Regions from separate parts of the Roseburia sp. AM16-25 genome, predicted to be linked through region 2. Evidence: predicted binding sites of a transcription regulator. Region 2 holds the regulator's gene; each other region holds the start of a gene.
The links. The regulator NrdR, encoded in region 2, represses ribonucleotide reductase genes. The targets are predictions, from matches to a motif close to CACAANATNTTGTG.
Positions count from the first base shown of each region.

Region 1: the regulator NrdR is predicted to act here: its motif matches at 2,243-2,256, upstream of DW183_RS04145 (ribonucleoside triphosphate reductase).
Region 3: the regulator NrdR is predicted to act here: its motif matches at 4,557-4,570, upstream of nrdD (anaerobic ribonucleoside-triphosphate reductase).

Region 1 is NZ_QUCW01000002.1:49,038-54,803, reverse strand. It holds gene DW183_RS04145 (ribonucleoside triphosphate reductase) at 1-2,116, opposite strand, end outside; gene DW183_RS04140 (tetratricopeptide repeat protein) at 2,363-3,343, opposite strand; gene DW183_RS04135 (N-acetylmuramoyl-L-alanine amidase) at 3,484-4,518, shown strand; gene DW183_RS04130 (HlyC/CorC family transporter) at 4,579-5,766, opposite strand, start outside.
Region 2 is NZ_QUCW01000003.1:616,071-621,836, reverse strand. It holds gene DW183_RS10025 (GGDEF domain-containing protein) at 1-2,181, opposite strand, end outside; gene rpiB (ribose 5-phosphate isomerase B) at 2,195-2,638, opposite strand; gene DW183_RS10015 (isochorismatase family protein) at 2,665-3,204, opposite strand; gene DW183_RS10010 (hypothetical protein) at 3,377-3,772, opposite strand; gene nrdR (transcriptional regulator NrdR) at 3,857-4,309, opposite strand; gene DW183_RS10000 (YlmC/YmxH family sporulation protein) at 4,422-4,676, opposite strand; gene ychF (redox-regulated ATPase YchF) at 4,745-5,766, opposite strand, start outside.
Region 3 is NZ_QUCW01000002.1:670,861-676,626, forward strand. It holds gene DW183_RS07140 (DNA gyrase/topoisomerase IV subunit B) at 1-666, opposite strand, end outside; gene DW183_RS07145 (orotate phosphoribosyltransferase) at 738-1,403, opposite strand; gene dut (dUTP diphosphatase) at 1,416-1,853, opposite strand; gene nrdG (anaerobic ribonucleoside-triphosphate reductase activating protein) at 1,879-2,370, opposite strand; gene nrdD (anaerobic ribonucleoside-triphosphate reductase) at 2,385-4,505, opposite strand; gene DW183_RS07165 (NAD(P)H-dependent glycerol-3-phosphate dehydrogenase) at 4,619-5,611, opposite strand; gene plsY (glycerol-3-phosphate 1-O-acyltransferase PlsY) at 5,675-5,766, opposite strand, start outside.

The DNA.
Region 1 (5,766 bases), on a different contig from region 2:
CTTCCGTGATTGTCACCAAACTCTTTGCCGGCTTTTTCAAAACAGACTTCTTGATGTCATATAACTTTCTGTTCTTGTATTCCTGGGTCTTACCCTCGTTCCAGTTCTGTACCGGACGATAGTAGCCTGTGATACGGGAATATACTTCTGCCTTTGCTCCACAATGCGGGCAGGTAAAATGCTCGCCTGCGATATATCCATGCTCCTTACATACAGAATAGGTCGGAGACAAGGTGTAATACGGCAACTTGTAATTTTCTGCGATAGTGCGAACCAGTTTTGCCGCTGACTCCCATGTGTCTAACTTTTCACCCAGGAATGCATGGAATACGGTTCCTGAAGTGTAAAGGGTCTGCAAGTCATCCTGAATATCCAATGCGTCAAAAATGTCGGATGTGTATTCTACCGGCAAGTGTGAACTGTTGGTATAGAAAGGTGTATCTCCTTCCTTGCCTGCCGTCTTGATATCCGGGAACTGTGCAACATCATGCTTTGCCAGACGATAAGTCGTAGACTCAGCCGGTGTTGCCTCCAGATTGTAAAGATCACCGTATTCTTCCTGGTAATCAGACAGGCGCTCGCGCATATGGTTGAGGACGTCCTTGGTAAACTGCTGTGTCTCTTCATGTGTCAGATCCATGCCAAGCCACTTTGCATTGAGTCCCACTTCGTTCATACCAATCAGACCGATCGTTGAAAAATGGTTGTCAAAGGTTCCCAGATAACGCTTGGTATATGGATAAAGACCTTCATTTAAAAGTTTGGTGATGACACCACGCTTGATCTTTAAGGATCTTGCGGCAATATCCATCATATGATCCAGTCTTGCATAAAAGTCTGCCTCGTCCTTTGCCAGATATGCGATACGCGGCATGTTGATCGTAACAACGCCAACAGATCCGGTACTTTCACCTGAGCCAAAGAAACCACCGGATTTCTTGCGGAGTTCTCTCAAGTCCAGACGCAACCTACAGCACATAGAACGCACATCGCTCGGCTCCATGTCACTGTTGATATAATTTGAAAAATACGGTGTACCGTATTTTGCGGTCATTTCAAAGAGTAGTCTGTTGTTCTCGGTATCAGACCAGTCAAAATCTCTTGTAATAGAATAAGTAGGGATCGGATACTGGAATCCACGACCATTGGCATCGCCCTCGATCATGATCTCAAGGAATGCACGGTTGACCATATCCATTTCCTTCTTGCAGTCCTTGTACTTAAAGTCCATTTCCTTGCCGCCGACGATAGCAGGTAATTCTGCAAGATCTGCCGGAACGGTCCAGTCCAAAGTAATGTTGGAGAATGGTGCCTGTGTTCCCCAACGGCTCGGTGTATTTACTCCGTAAATAAATGCTTCGATACATTTTTTCACTTCGCGGTAGGTCAGATTGTCTACCTTTACGAATGGTGCCAGATAGGTGTCAAAAGAAGAGAAAGCCTGTGCTCCTGCCCATTCGTTCTGCATGATGCCGAGGAAGTTTACCATCTGATTGCAAAGCACGGATAAATGTGCTGCCGGAGCAGATGTGATCTTGCCGGAAATACCGCCCAGGCCTTCCTGAATCAACTGCTTCAAAGACCAGCCTGCACAATAACCGGTCAACATAGACAGATCATGGATGTGGATGTCCGCATTGCGGTGTGCCTCTGCGATCTCCTCATCATAGATCTCGGAAAGCCAGTAATTTGCCGTCACTGCGCCGGAATTGCTTAAGATCAGACCTCCTACAGAATAAGTAACGGTAGAATTTTCCTTTACACGCCAGTCTTCCACCTTTACATAACTATTGATAACGTCCTTGTAGTCTAAGATCGTAGACTTCATATTACGCATCTTTTCACGCTGCTTACGATACAGGATATATGCCTTAGCGACCTCGGTATAACCGGTCTGCTCCAAAACGGTCTCAACACTGTCCTGGATCGCCTCTACCGATACCTTTCCGTCCTTGATCTTATCCTGAAAATGCGCAGATACGCGCAAAGACAATAAACCAATGATATCATCATTATAAGACATCTGTGTCGCATCAAATGCCTTGGCGATCGCATCATTGATCTTCCCCAAGTTGAACTCTGTTACTTGTCCATCCCTTTTCACAACTTCAAACATTTCCTAATCCACCTTTCAAAATCCCTTGGTTCTCCAAACTCCATACATGTAAGCGACATGTTTCTCGTTCAAACGCTATTTATGTATAAATTCTATCAAAATATGGTGCATGGGTCAATATCATTTCACTATATATAGTATTTTCGTCATTTTGACGACAAATACAAAAAATCCCCATGAAAAGCCGATTTCATGGGGTATTTTGTCACTTATTCATTTTGCATTTAATAAATCAATGCAAAAATTTTATCTAGTTTGTAGAAAAGTCTGCTCTCTTAAGGCTGCCTGATCCGTCGGATATTTTGCCAGATATTCTGTCATCTTCTCCTTGGCACTGCTAAAATCGCCTGTGTATTCCAGTGCTACGATCTCCCCCTTGAGCAGATCCTGCATCGCGGTATCATCTTCTTTTTTGATGCCTTCCTGATAATACTCCAATGCCTTGTCATAATTGCCCGCCTTGATCTCCATATTACCAAGAAGTGCCAGTGCCTCTGCCGAAGGCTTTTCTTCCTTGACATACTCTGCTAAAAGTTTGGATGCGCTGTCGCTGTCCCCGGATGCCTCATAAGTCTCTGCCAGATAGACCTTAGCGTCTGACGCCTTCTTCTCTACTGCCGTCTGCAAATATTCGATCGCCTGCTTATAGTCTCCCTGTTCCAGATAGATCCGTCCTTTGCCCAGATAGTCCTCACCGCTTTTTCCTTCCAGAGCCAGTGCCTCATCCAAGAAATTATCGCCCTCATCTTCCATCCCGGAGGCTTTCAGATTCTGGCTGATCAAAATATATAATTCGTAATTGCTGCCGGCGCGCTTGACCGCTTCTTCATAGTCTTTGATTGCCTTTTCCTTCTCTCCCTCGTTCAGATAAACGCTGCCCCGTAAAAAGCAGGGACGATAATCGGTCTCATCATAATCAACAATCGAGTCATAGACGGCTATGGTTTCCTTTAGATTGCCCTGTGCATACTCTGCTGCCGCCTTATAAAAACAGATATCCACGACATTCGCATCCACTTTTGCACCGGATAACTGCAATGCCGCATCAAAGGATTCTACCGCTGTCTTGTAATCTGCCGACTGCATGGCAGTAATGCCTGCCTCTTTCTTTTCTTCCATCTGCTGTGTCGTCTTGCTGCCACATGCACTCAAAAGCCCCAGACACAAAGTCAGACCAAGGGTTGCCCCCGCCAGACGTTTTATGACATTTTTGCATTCTTTACACATTTTAAAAAACTTCCTTTTATCTTGCATTTCATCTTTTTTCACTCCATTTATCATACCAAAACTATAGTTTTTTGTATAGAATGGTTCACATTTTATTTGTATTCGCATAGGCTATTAAAAACATATGCAAAGGTTTTCTCATGTCAAAGACCATCATTATAGATCCGGGCCATGGCGGTTTCGACCCCGGTGCCGTCTATGAAAACAGAAAAGAAAAAGATGACAACTTGAGATTAGCCCTGGCAGTAGGTCAGGAATTACAAAACGCAGGATATCAGATCATCTACACACGCACAGACGATCGTTACGATTCACCTTACGACAAAGCGCAGATCGCAAACTCTGCGGGTGGGGATCTGTTTTTATCCTTCCATCGTAATTTTGCCGAAACTCCAGATCTCTATCAGGGTGTGCAAGCCCTTGTATATGATAAAAATCCTCTGGCGCTCCGCGTTGCCAAAAATGTCAATGAAAACTTGGAGGAGATCGGATTTAAAAATCTGGGCATTGAATCCCGCAAGGAACTCGTTGTGCTCCGCCGCACTTCCATGCCTGCTGTTCTCTTAGAAGTCGGCTTTATCAATTCCAAAGAGGACAACCGACTTTTCGATGAGAATTTTGATGCTATTGCCCGCGCCATTGCAGATGGTGTGATGGCTGCTCTGCCACTGCGGACGACACATGCCCCGACGGCTTCTACAGAGCAGGTTCCCCCTATACCGCAGACCACTTCTGATGCTTCTCAGACGACTTCCGGCAAAACAAACCAAATGAGTGCAGATGCGCAACATGCTCCTGTGGAGGCAGCCTCTGCACCTGTGGAAAAGGCACGATCCATCGCACCGGAAGCCAGTCCGTCCGATCCGGTGGCTGACATGCGCCGGCAGCTTGCCGATGCGCCCTGTGAACCACTGCCTATGCCGGAAGAAAAACCAATGCCTCGTATGTGGTATTATGTGCAGGTTGGTCTTTTCCGCTATCCGGAGAATGCGGTCTACCTGATGGAGCAATTAAAGGGGCAGGGATATTCCGCAGTCTGGAAACGCATCGGCGGACTGATCGCCATCTGGGTCGGCCCTGTCGATAACTTGGACGAAGCCGTTGCCCTGCAGAGAAAACTGCAAAATGACGGCTATGAGACATTGATCGTCACGGATGACTATATCGGGAAGTAATAAAAATGCCAGAACCTGTTTTGATCCGGTTCTGGCATTTCTTTTCTCATTTTATGTTTTCTATACTTCTTCTGCTTTTTCCTCGTCCGACTTTGGCAGTTTGATATGCACTTTGGTGATACGCTTCTTATCCACGCCCTCTACCCGAAGCATCACACCATCCCCGGTCACATAGACTTCTCCCTTTTGTGGGAAATGATCGAAAAGCCCGGTCAGATAACCACCGATGGTATCATAATCTTCTGAGGTAAAGGCAAGGTGCAGTTCATCACACAGATCTTCCAGATTCATAGAACCAAGGACATCATACTCCCTGTCGCTGATCCGGATGAGATCGTCTTCCTCATTTCCGTCAAATTCATCACGGATTTCGCCCACCAATTCTTCCAGGAGGTCTTCTAGGGTCACAAGTCCTGCCACTGCACCGTATTCATCCAGCACGATTGCAAGGCTTAAGCGCTCCTTTCGCATCTCCTCAAACAATTCCGAGGTATTCTTCTGTTCATAGGTAAAATATACTTTTCGCAGATAATCACGGATGGAAAAATCCTCTCCGCGCGGTGCTAGGATCATATCCTTCATATTGATCAGACCGATGATATTGTCCGTGTCTCCCTCATAGACCGGCAGTCGCGTGAACATATCCTCTTTAAAAGTTTCCACTAATTTGTCATAGGACCAGTTCACATTGACCATGGTCATATCAATACGGGGTATCATGATCTCCTTGGCGGTCGCATCCGTAAAATCAAAGATGTTATGGATATACTCTCGTTCTTCTCCCTCAATCTCGCCACTCTCATGGCTGGCATCTACCATGATGCGCAATTCTTCCTCGGTAATGGCTCCCTCATTCTGGTTGGGATCTACGCGAAGCAGACGTAAAAATGCCAAAGATAACTTGTTGGTTAAAAAGATCACCGGTGTCAAAATCACCATTAAGCCCCAAATGATCTTTGCATAAGACAAAGATATCTTGGTCGCATTGAGTGTTGCCAGTGTCTTCGGCGAGATCTCACCAAAGATCAGGATCAGCAGGGTCAAAAGTCCTGTTGCTACCCCTGCGCCCACACTGCCCAACAGGCGTATGGCAAGTGTCGTTGCCAGTGATGATGCTGACAGGTTGACTACATTATTGCCGATCAGTATCGCCGACAGCATCTTTGCCGAATCATCTGTTACCTTGAGCACACACTGTGCCCGCTTATCGCCATCTTCTGCCATAGATTTCATTTTGATCTTGTTGAC
Region 2 (5,766 bases):
ACCCTCTGTGATCACATCCATATGTAACTGCCCGATCAGGCGGATCAGTGCCGATAAGATCGACCAACTCCGGTCGACATTGACCGTTTCCTGTAAAAATTCCATGTCGATCTTGATCACATCCGCCTTGATATCCTTTAAGATATTCAAAGAAGAATAGCCACTGCCGAAATCGTCGATCTCGATCTCAAATCCATACGCCTGCAATCTTTCCAGCATATATCTGTGATTTTCCATTTCCGTCACAAAGAGCGTTTCCGTGATCTCTAGTTTTAACTTGTGTGGGTCGAGATCATATTTTTCGACCAGACGGGTAAAGACATCATAAACATCCAGATAATATTGATCCTGCACGGAAATATTAACCGAAAGATACAGATCATCCCGTCCCTGATCCCGCCAGATTGCCAACTGTCTGGCGGCTAAATCCCATACATAAAGGTCTAACTTGTGTACCAGACCTGCCGACTCTAAGACCGGTATAAATTCATCCGGTGCAATCAGTCCCTTGATCGGATGGATCCATCTGGCAAGTGCCTCTGCCCCAAGCAGACTGCCGTCTCTTCTCGTCTGTGCCTGTAGATAGATCCGGATCTGCCCCAGTTCCAATGCCTGCTCAAATTCATTGATGATCAGGTTCTTCTCCAGTTTTTTTTGCAAAAGGGCATCATCGAAATATGCCACACGCCTTGCATAATCTCCCTTGATCGTGTTGATCGCCAGATTACATTTATCCACCATGACAAAAACAGGCTCTGTCACATCCGTTATCTCATAAACGCCCATATAGATCTGCAAGTGGAAGTATTCGTTTGCAAAGGTGTCGGCCAGACGATCCATGACATCTAAGAAAAGTTCTTCCGTAAAACGCTCTTTTGGCATACAAAAGGCAAACTGATCTTCGTTCAGACGGCAATAAAGATCATCTTCCTTGGCACGCTCCCGGAAAAAGTACGCATGCATCTTGAGGATCTCATCACCGCGCTGGGTTCCCAATATATCATTGATCAATTTGAAATCCTTGATATCGGAAGTGATCATGACGTAAGGCTTGCCCGCCGTGCGCAGGGTCTCTGTCACCCTTTCCTCAAAATACTGCTCGTTATAGATACCTGTCAAAAGGTCATGCGTTGCACGAAAATGTTCTTCCCTGTATTTCTCCGTCTCTTCCGTCCGGTCAATACAGGTAATAAAATAGCCCAAGAATACATCTTCCTCGTCCGTCAGACGCTGTACGGTAAACTCATAATTGAAGGTCTTATCATCTGCCTCAAAATGCTCCATATAGACCTGCTCGCTACATTCCTCTTTCCAATGCCGCTTGAGCCAGCCCTCAAAATACTGCTCTGCAACGCTTAAATCCTCGTCCAGGGCAAGATGCTTGTAGCGGTAGAACATGTCCTTTCCACGCCGATTGACATAGATACATTTTCCACTGATGTCAAAACAGCCTACGCCCATCTCTGCGATCTGTACCGCATTGGCAAGGATCTTGTCACGCATAGCCTGTGGCACATAAAACTCGGTAAAAAAGCAAATGATCAGTGCCGCTGCCCCATAAAAGATCAGGGAAATATCGATTGGCAGATTGAGCGCCAGTCCGATTGCATCACATATGATGATTGCCAGAAAAGACACCAGGATGGATGTATATTTCTTGCGGTACAAACGCGCCGTATGGCGGATCTTTACCATCAACAGAAGCACGATCCAGGCAACCAGTCCATAACAATAAGCCAGATGCACATAAAAAATACCGGAATAACCTGTCGGATAAAAATATGCCCCGTAAGACTTTGAAAAAGCCTCCTTTAAGATAAAGACATGATGCAGCCAAGGATTGAGCAGCATACTAACCGTTTCCAGACCAGCCACGAGGTAACACGGTGTCATCCATTTGACCTGTTTTTCCTCATTGTCCGTGTAAAAATAGACATAGCGGAGCATGAACAAGAGCAGCCAGTCAATGCATGCCAAAAAGACAGAGTGAGAAACCGTAGCAATTGCTTTCTCATCTGTCATGATAAAGATGCCATTGGCTACAACGGCAACAACGACTGCAACAAAAAGTGTAAATATGCTTTTACTGACCCGATCCTGTTTTTCCCGGATCATACCGGCGAATGCTACCACCAGAAGTGTCAGCACAAACAAGATTCCCAGATAAATCATCTTTGGCATAGACTATATTTCCTTATCTTTTATTCTCGATCTCGTGGATCATAGCGATACGCTTTTCATGGCGTCCGCCCTGAAACTCTGCATCTAAATATGTTTTGACAATATCTTTTGCCACTTCGATACCAACGATGCGGGCACCAAAAGCAATGATATTAGCATTGTTGTGTTCTTTTACCAGACGGGCTGTTGTCGTATCGGAACATACTGCTGCACGCACGCCCGGCACCTTATTGGCTGCAATGGAAATCCCAACACCGGTACCGCAAATAAGTACGCCACATTCCACCTGACCGGATACAACAGCGCGTCCCACGGCTTCTCCATATACCGGATAATCGCAACTTTCCTCCTTGGAGATACCAAAGTCTACAACCTCGTGTCCCAATTCCTCCAAGTATGCCTTGATCTCATTTTTCATAGTAACTGCTGCATGATCGTTTCCAATTCCTATTTTCATTTCTTTTCTCCATTCATCATTTCTTTTTATTTTACTAAGGCAGAGATCGTCTTAAATGCAGGATGCTTGGAAGATCCTGCCAATTCGTAAAGGATGGCTTCTGCGCTCGTGATGATCGCACCTTCCTGCTTTGCTCTCTCATAGGCAAATGCCAGATCTCTGTCGCTTCTGCTGGCTACACAGTCTGCCACCAGAATGGTCTGATAGCCTGCTGCCTGCAGATCCATCAAAGATTGTAAGACACAGATATGCGCCTCGATACCGCACAGGATGACATTCTTTTTGCCATGCGGGATGGTCTGTCGGACGCTCTCATTGTCATATACGCTGAAAGTATTCTTGTCGATCGCTTCTGTCACACCCATGGCATCTGTGATCGCCGGGATATTATTGCCCAGTCCCTTGGCATACTGTGTGGTAAGGATCATTGGTACTTCCAGTGCCTTCAAGCCACCCAGTAAGATCTGGCTCTTGCGGAGCAGTTCCTCCTGCCCGCTCATTGCCGGCAAGATCTTTTCCTGATAATCAATGACGATCGCAAATGTATCTTCTGCCTTTATTCTCATCTTCTTATACCTCTTTCTGTTGTTGAAAAATATACCAATTTAATTATAGGCAAATTACCTGTAAAAGACAATGTTTTCCCGCATGAAAAAATGAGTAAAAGGGAATTTTCCATAAAACAAAAAGAGATCCTCATCCACAAATGAGAATCTCTATGTAATCTGTCTTTCTGTCCTAGAGTGAGAAGTCTTCTGCGCCGCGCATAGATGGTGTCTGGGATGCTTCCACTGCCAGATCCTGACCTACAAAGTACTGATACTGATGGATCAATTCATCCTTTTGCATATCAGAGACTGCCTTTGCCACATCCAATGATCGGATATCGCTGTCAGCGCCCTTGAGATCATAGGTTGCCTTCGGCTCGTACTGGCTGGCATAGTCGTATGCTCCAAAGGTCTGTCTGCTTCTGGCTGATGCATCCTGCTGTGTGCCTGCCTCGGCGACATTGACGGATACCTTGGTCGTACCATCTATATAAATAGACTGGGATGCGACCGGTACACTCTCGACTTGCTTTATGCTGTTATAATCATAAAATCCAACGGCTGGTCGGATACCTGATATATTCATCTTATACTCCTAATTTCGCTCTCACGAAAACTTCTTGTTCCTTACACAAAATATATCGGATCATGTAAAAAAATCTTAACCCTTTTATTTGTCTAACATTTTCTTTAATTCACTCATAAATGTATTGACATCTTTAAACTCACGGTAAACAGAGGCAAATCTGACATAAGCAACATCATCCAGATCCTTGATCTTATCCATAACGATCTCGCCGATCTCGTCACTCGGGATCTCCTTTTCCTCTCTGGAGAAAATCTCTGTTTCCACTTCATCGATCAGTTTGTTGATGTCGTTGGCAGAAATCGGACGCTTATGGCAGGCTCTGAGCACACCGGCCTCGATCTTGGCACGATCATACTGTTCACGGTTGTTGTCTTTCTTGATCACGATCAAAGGGATCGTCTCTACCTTTTCATAGGTCGTAAAACGCTTGCCACATTCATCACACATACGACGGCGGCGGATAGAATTGTTGTCATCTGCCGGTCTGGAATCAATTACTCTGGTATTCTCACTACTACAAAAAGGACACTTCATGCCTTCCCTCCATTTCTTAGCGAATCCGCTTCGCCTAAACCACAATATATAGATTTATATTACACGGATTTTGTATGAATTGTCAAGCAATTCGCACTATTTTCGACATGTCTTATGGTTTGTGCATGACTTCCTTTTCATTGACATCCACCAGGATCATATCCGAACCGATACGGCAGACCTGGCACCAGGGGATCCAGTATTCACACTCATGTAAAAAGAAGCCGCAGATCTTTCCTTTGGATGGTACGATCAGGGTGCAGATACAGCCTCTTTTTTCATCGATCTCCAGATCCATCACACGTCCCAGGCATTTGGCTGTGCATACATTGATCACATCTTTTGTCTGTAATTCACACAAAAGCATGGCAGTCCACCACAAAATAAGGCTTTCTACAGTATATGTAGAAAGCCTTGATAAGTCACACTTTGAAATTATACATTGAAGCGGAAAAGGATCACATCACCATCCTGTACGACGTATTCCTTGCCCTCTACACGCACCAGACCTTTTTCCTTGGCTGCTGCAGTGCTGCCGCAATCTAAAAGATCCTGGAAGTTTACGACCTCAGCCTTGATAAAGCCACGCTCAAAGTCGGTATGGATCTTTCCTGCTGCCTGCGGAGCCTTGGTTCCCTTGGTGATGGTCCATGCACGTGTCTCATCCTCGCCGGAAGTCAGATAAGAGATCAAGCCCAATAAAGAATAACTAGCCTTGATCAGTTTATCCAGACCGGATTCCTTCATGCCGAGTTCCTCTAAGAACATCGCTTTTTCGTCATCATCCAGTTCTGCGATCTCCTGCTCGATCTCCGCACAGATCACAAAGACTTCACTTCCTTCTTTTGCCGCGAACTCACGAACGGCTGCAACACCTGCGTTGTCTGCGCCGTCATTTGCCACCTCATCCTCGGATACATTGGCAGCATAGATGACCGGCTTTGCAGTAAGAAGTCCATACTCCTTGAAGTAGGCTTCCTCATCCTCATCCAGAAGTTCAAAAGTGCGAGCAGAATTACCTGCTTCCATATGCTCTTTCAGACGTTCCTGCATAGCGGCTTCCTTTTGTAAAGACTTGTCCATACGGGCAGCCTTGGAAGTCTTTGCATATCTTCTCTCCAAAATCTCCAAATCGGAGAAAAGAAGTTCCAGATTGATGGTCTCAATATCACGGAGCGGATCAATGCTTCCATCCACATGCACGATATTGGTATCTTCAAAGCAACGTACTACATGTACGATCGCATCACATTCACGGATGTTGGCAAGGAACTGGTTGCCAAGTCCCTCTCCCTTGCTGGCTCCCTTTACAAGGCCCGCAATATCGACAAATTCAATAACAGCCGGTGTCACCTTTTTTGATTGGTAAAGATCTGCCAGTTTTTTCAGTCTCTCATCCGGCACACTGACCACGCCCACATTTGGGTCAATCGTTGCGAATGGGTAGTTGGCTGCAA
Region 3 (5,766 bases), on a different contig from region 2:
GTACTCGATATGCTCGACTTCTTCTTTTCTTCTGTCCTCATAAATGATGGTCAGTTTGGGATTCAGATAGGCAGTCTCATGCATACGGCTCTTGATCTCGTCCTCTTTGAAATTGGTCTTTTCAAAAATTTGGGGATCCGGCAGGAAATTGATCTTTGTCCCGGTCTTCTTAGTCTTGCCGATGGTCGGCAGCAGACCATTTTCCAGTGCGATCACCGGATGTCCCTGCTCATATCTGTCGTGATGGATAAAGCCATCGCGGGAGATCTCCACATCCATATAGGTAGACAGGGCATTGACCACGGAAGAACCTACACCGTGTAAGCCACCACTGGTCTTATAGACACTGTCATCAAATTTTCCACCTGCATGTAATGTGGTAAATACCACGCGCGCGGCAGAGGCACCGGTCGCATGTAAACCAACCGGAATACCTCGTCCATTATCTTCTACGGTACAAGAACCATCGGCTTCCAGTGTCACCCAGATCGTATCACAGGCTCCTGCCAAATGCTCATCTACCGAGTTGTCCACGATCTCATACACCAGATGGTTCAGCCCCTTGCGGGATACACTTCCGATATACATACCCGGTCTTTTGCGCACTGCCTCAAGTCCCTCTAATACGGCAATACTGCTCTCGTCGTAAACGTTCTTTTTCGCCATTTCCTAACCTCACTAAAAAATTGCCTAAAGAAATGCGCCGAAGCAATGCTTGGCGCATCCTTTTGCTCTTATTATAACTTTGAATAGCCGAAGCCATTGACCATGGCCTCGATCGGTATGCCTTTCTTGCAATACGGACATTCATGCGGTGCATAGGTCTGATAGCCCGGCAGATCATCCGTGGTAAAGAGTGGAAATACCTCGGTATTGCCAACCTTGGTCATGGTACCAAAGATGGAAGATACACCCACGATATTACCTCCGTAATACTCAATACATTCCAGACTCCTGCGCACGGTCTCGCCCGTCGTCATGGTTGCCAGCAAAAGCAATACATTTTTCCCCTCGATCGCCGGACGTACATTTTCACGGAAAAGCAACTGGTTGATGCTGTTGACTTCCGGAGACACGATATAAACAGTCTCATGTTTGTTGTTATTTGCGAAATGTCCTTTTTCTAATTCCTCTGCCAGATAAGCGCCCAGTACCTCCGTACCATCCATGCAGACAATGGTATCCACTGTCGTCACATGATGCAGCATCTTGTTCTTGATGCTTCTTGCTGCTTCCCTCGCCTCATTGGCACGTACCTTTAATCGCGTCACATCGATATAGAAGTTGATGTGTGATGAACTCGTTGCAAAATGCCCCGGTGTCGCGTTTAACGTAATGGTATTGTCATCCTTTGCATAAAACTTGACCATACGATCCCGAATACTCTTTACTGCCTCTCCCATAATGCATACCTCCTACATTTTACCGGTAGATCCAAATCCACCTTGTCCCCGTTCTGTCTCGTCTAAATCTGCAACCTCTTCAAATTCTACGGAAAGAAATGGCATGATGACCAGTTGTGCGATCTTTTGTCCCGGCGCTACGACGCGCTCCTCCCCGCTGTCGTTATGTAGTGCCACCTTGACCTCACCACGATAGTCTGCATCGACCACGCCGGTACAGTTGGCAGGACGAAGTCCCTCCTTGGCAGAAAGTCCGCTTCTGGCAAAAACACCGCCAAAATATCCTTCCGGCACTGCCAGTGCGACACCTGTGCCGATCATTTTGGTTTCGTGCGGTGCAAGCCTTGTCTCCTCTGCAATATCTGCAAACAGATCATAGCCCGCTGCCCAAGCACTTCCTCTCTCCGGCATTTTTGCGGAAGATGTCAGTTTTTTCCATGCTATTTTCATTCCATCTACTCCTAAAAAAGAATTGCTATTTACAATGTAACACGATTTCGTTTGTTTTTCTAGTGGCAACTACATCGATCACACGCTGATTGCTGCTGCCGCGCCAGTAAAGACTGGTATCTTTCTTTTCTACGACAAATTCTCCGTCCACCAAAACATCCACGTATTCCATGACAGGAAGCGTCTGGATAGTCTCGTAGGTAAAGCCGGTATAAAGCCATATGGTTTTTTCCGGAAAACGATCCTTTACCTCTTTGGCAAGCAGGGTCACATCTTCCCGGTTGCCATAAAAAAGAGGATCTCCACCGCTAAAAGTGATACCGGAAATATAATCATGATCCAGTGCCTCAAATAACTCTGCCTTTGCCTCTGGATCAAACTCCAGACCGCCATTGGGATCCCATGTGACCGGGTTCTGGCAATCCTTGCAGCAATGATCGCAGCCGGCAACCCATAAGACCACACGCAGACCGTCGCCGTTTAGCATATCGTCTTTTGTTATATTATGATAACGCATTTATTCCACCTATACTACATACTCTTTCTTTCTGCTATTTCTGCCATCTTGGCATCATTCAATCTGGTATCTCCCTTGACTCTGGAGTAAGAAAGATATCCATTCATACGCTCGATCTTGGTCAGATTCTTGCTGCCGCAGACCGGACACACATCCATATCCAATTCCTCATGACCACAATCATCACAATAGGAAAGGGAAAGGTTGACGCCCTCGTAAAATCCCATTTCCATGGCACGGCGTACCAAGGTCTTGACTGCCTCTTTGTTGTAGCCGATCGGGTATTTTACATACTGGATCTTGCCACCATTGGAAAGTTCCCAGAAACGATATTCCAGATCCTGCTTCTGGATCGGTGTGATATCTTCTGTGACATGACAATGAAAACTGTTGCTGACATATTCACGGTCAGATACATTTTCAACGATACCGTATTTCTTGCGGAACTGCTTTACCTGTAAACCGCAAAGGTTTTCTGCCGGTGTACCGTAGATTGCATAAAGATTGCCGTCTTCTTTTTTAAACTCATTGATCTTGTCATTGATGTGCTCCAAGACCTCTACCGCAAACTGTCCGTCCTCTACCAGGGACTTGCCATTGTAGAGTTCCTGCAATTCGTTGAATGCAGTAATGCCAAAAGAAGCTGTAGCGGTCTTTAAGATTGGTTTGATCTTGTCATTGTATTTCAGATGTCCGCCATAAAATCCGCCTTCACAATATGCCAGTGGATTGGTGGATGCACGCATCTCACCAAGATAAGCATAGGTACGGATATGGAGTTTACGGATAAGTTCCAGATAGTAATCCAACACTTCGTAAAAGTCGCGGCTCTCCTGTCTTGCCTTTGCCAAGATCATTGGCAGATGCAGGCTGACGGCTCCGATATTAAATCTGCCGACAAAGACCGGACGATCCTGATCGTCTGCCGGATACATACCGCCTCTTTCATACCAAGGAGAAAGGAAGGCACGACAGCCCATCGGACTGATGATCTCTCCGTATTGCTTATACATGCTGGCGATATAGCCCTTACCGGTCAGGCTCAGCCAATCCGGATACATGGTCTTTCTGGAACATTCGATGCCTGCTTCAAAGACATCTTCCAATTCCTTGCCCGGTCCGTGTAAATTCTCATCATATAAAAATACGATCTTCGGGAAAAGTACCGGTTTCTTATGTCCCTTTTTGCCCTGTCCGTTCATGCGGACACGGAGCATGCAGATGGTCGCCATCTTGGCAAAACGAGTCGTTCCGGTTCCGGCGGTCACCGTGATAAACGGATAATCTCCACGGCTGCTGGCAACGGTATTGAACTTGTACTCCCAGCCCTGGAAGCCCTGTTCAAAGTCACGTTCTACATCTGCCATAGCGGTTGCTTCTGCCTTTTCTTGGGAAAGTCCCAGACCTGTATATTTTTCCACATACTTGGCAAAAGAAATCTCTGCGTATTTATCCAGGATCAGATCTGCGCTTGGCACCGTAAAGCCGCCATACTGCTGGCTGGCAGCACTCAGCACGATATCTCCGATCACGTCAAAGGCAACATCCAGGGATTTCGGCTCATTGTACCAGATATTTCCCATCTCAAAGCCGCCCTCCAAGACTGCTTTGACATCAAAAAGGCAGCAGTTCATGGTATCACGTCTGGCTGACATATCATGGATATAGATATAGCCGTCACGAATGGCCTGAATCTCCTCTGTCGTCAGGAAGAACTTCTTGTATAATTCACGGTTGAACTCGTTAAAGATCAGGCTTCGCTTGGTAGATACCAAAGCAGAGTCCGTATTGGCATTTTCCTTGTCACCGATATACATAATGGACTGGCTCTTGGTATAGACATCGTCTAACATCTGCACAAAGTCCTGCTTGTAATTACGGTAATCCCTATAACTCTTGGCTACCACCGGATTGACTCTTTCCAGTGCGCCCTCTACGATGTTATGCATCTGGGCAATCTCGATGCGGTCGATACCGAGAGCAAATACTTTTTCTTCTACAAACTGGCAAATAAACTTTTCTTCTTCTTCTGTAAAATTGATCAATACCCTGCATGCAGATTTGTTGACTGCATCCACGACTTTTTGTACGTTAAAATCCTCTAATGTTCCGTCTTTTTTTACTACTTTTATCAACGATTACGCTCCCTTTCTTATCTATATGTCGATATAGCACATCCTGCAATATACTATATCTTGTGCTCCGTTTCTACATTCTAGCATCATAGGAAATGGCAGTCAATAGATTTTTAAGCAATCTCTGATTTTTTGTCACGTTCCATGAGACTGCGCACGGCAAGGCGGGGATCTACGTCATGAAACAAGACCTCATTGACCTGTTCTATGATGGGCAGACTGACCTGGTATTTTTTTCCCAGCGCCAGTGCCGCCTTGGCTGAATAAACACCTTCTACAACCATATGCACCTGATCCATGGCATCCTTTGGACGCAAGCCCTGACCGATCAGCATACCTGCCTTACGGTTTCTGCTGTGACGGCTGGAACAGGTCACGATCAGATCCCCTGTGCCTGCAAGACCACTCAGGGTCTGCGGAAGTCCTCCCATGGCAAGTGCCAAGGAAGATATTTCCTTGATGCCGCGTGTGATCAGTGCCGCCTTGGTATTGTCCCCATAGCCCAGACCATCCGACATACCGGCAGCCAGCGCGATGACATTCTTTAAAGAGGCACCGATCTCAATCCCGGTCACATCCGTGCTGGTATAGACACGGAAATTTTCATTCATAAAGGCATTCTGTAAAAATTCTGCCACGGCTATATCGCGTGAGCCGGCAACCACAACGGTCGGCAGACCTTTTACGACTTCTTCTGCATGAGACGGACCGCTTAGAACGCCCACCTTAGCATCCTTCCCCAAGACATCTTCTAAAATACCGCATTGGGTCAAAAGGCTATCTTCCTCGATTCCCTTGGAAACACTGCAAAGGATCTGGTTCTTTTCCACATAAGGCTTGATCTTTTCTGCGGTCTCTCTGGTTGCCGTAGAAGGAACCGCTAAGACCAGAAGATCCTTGCCCAAAAGACAGGAAGAAAGATCCCAGGTCAGGCTCATTTCCTTTGGAAGCATGACTCCCGGCAGTTTGTCACACTCCCCGCTTGCCTGCATCTTTTCGATCTGTTCCCTTCTATGTCCCCACAGACTCACCTGACATCCGTTATTCTGTAATAAAATTGCCAGCGCACATCCCCAACTTCCTGCGCCGATGACACCAACTTTCATTTTCCGCTCCTTTACTTCCATGCAAAAGAACCCTGCCAAAAGCAGGATTCCTTGACTGATTTGCTAGTCTCGTTTTGATTTAAAAGAAAACTTGTTTTCATTACCTGCCAAAAGCCGCTTGATATTGCCCCGATGCAATACAATGGCAAGGATAC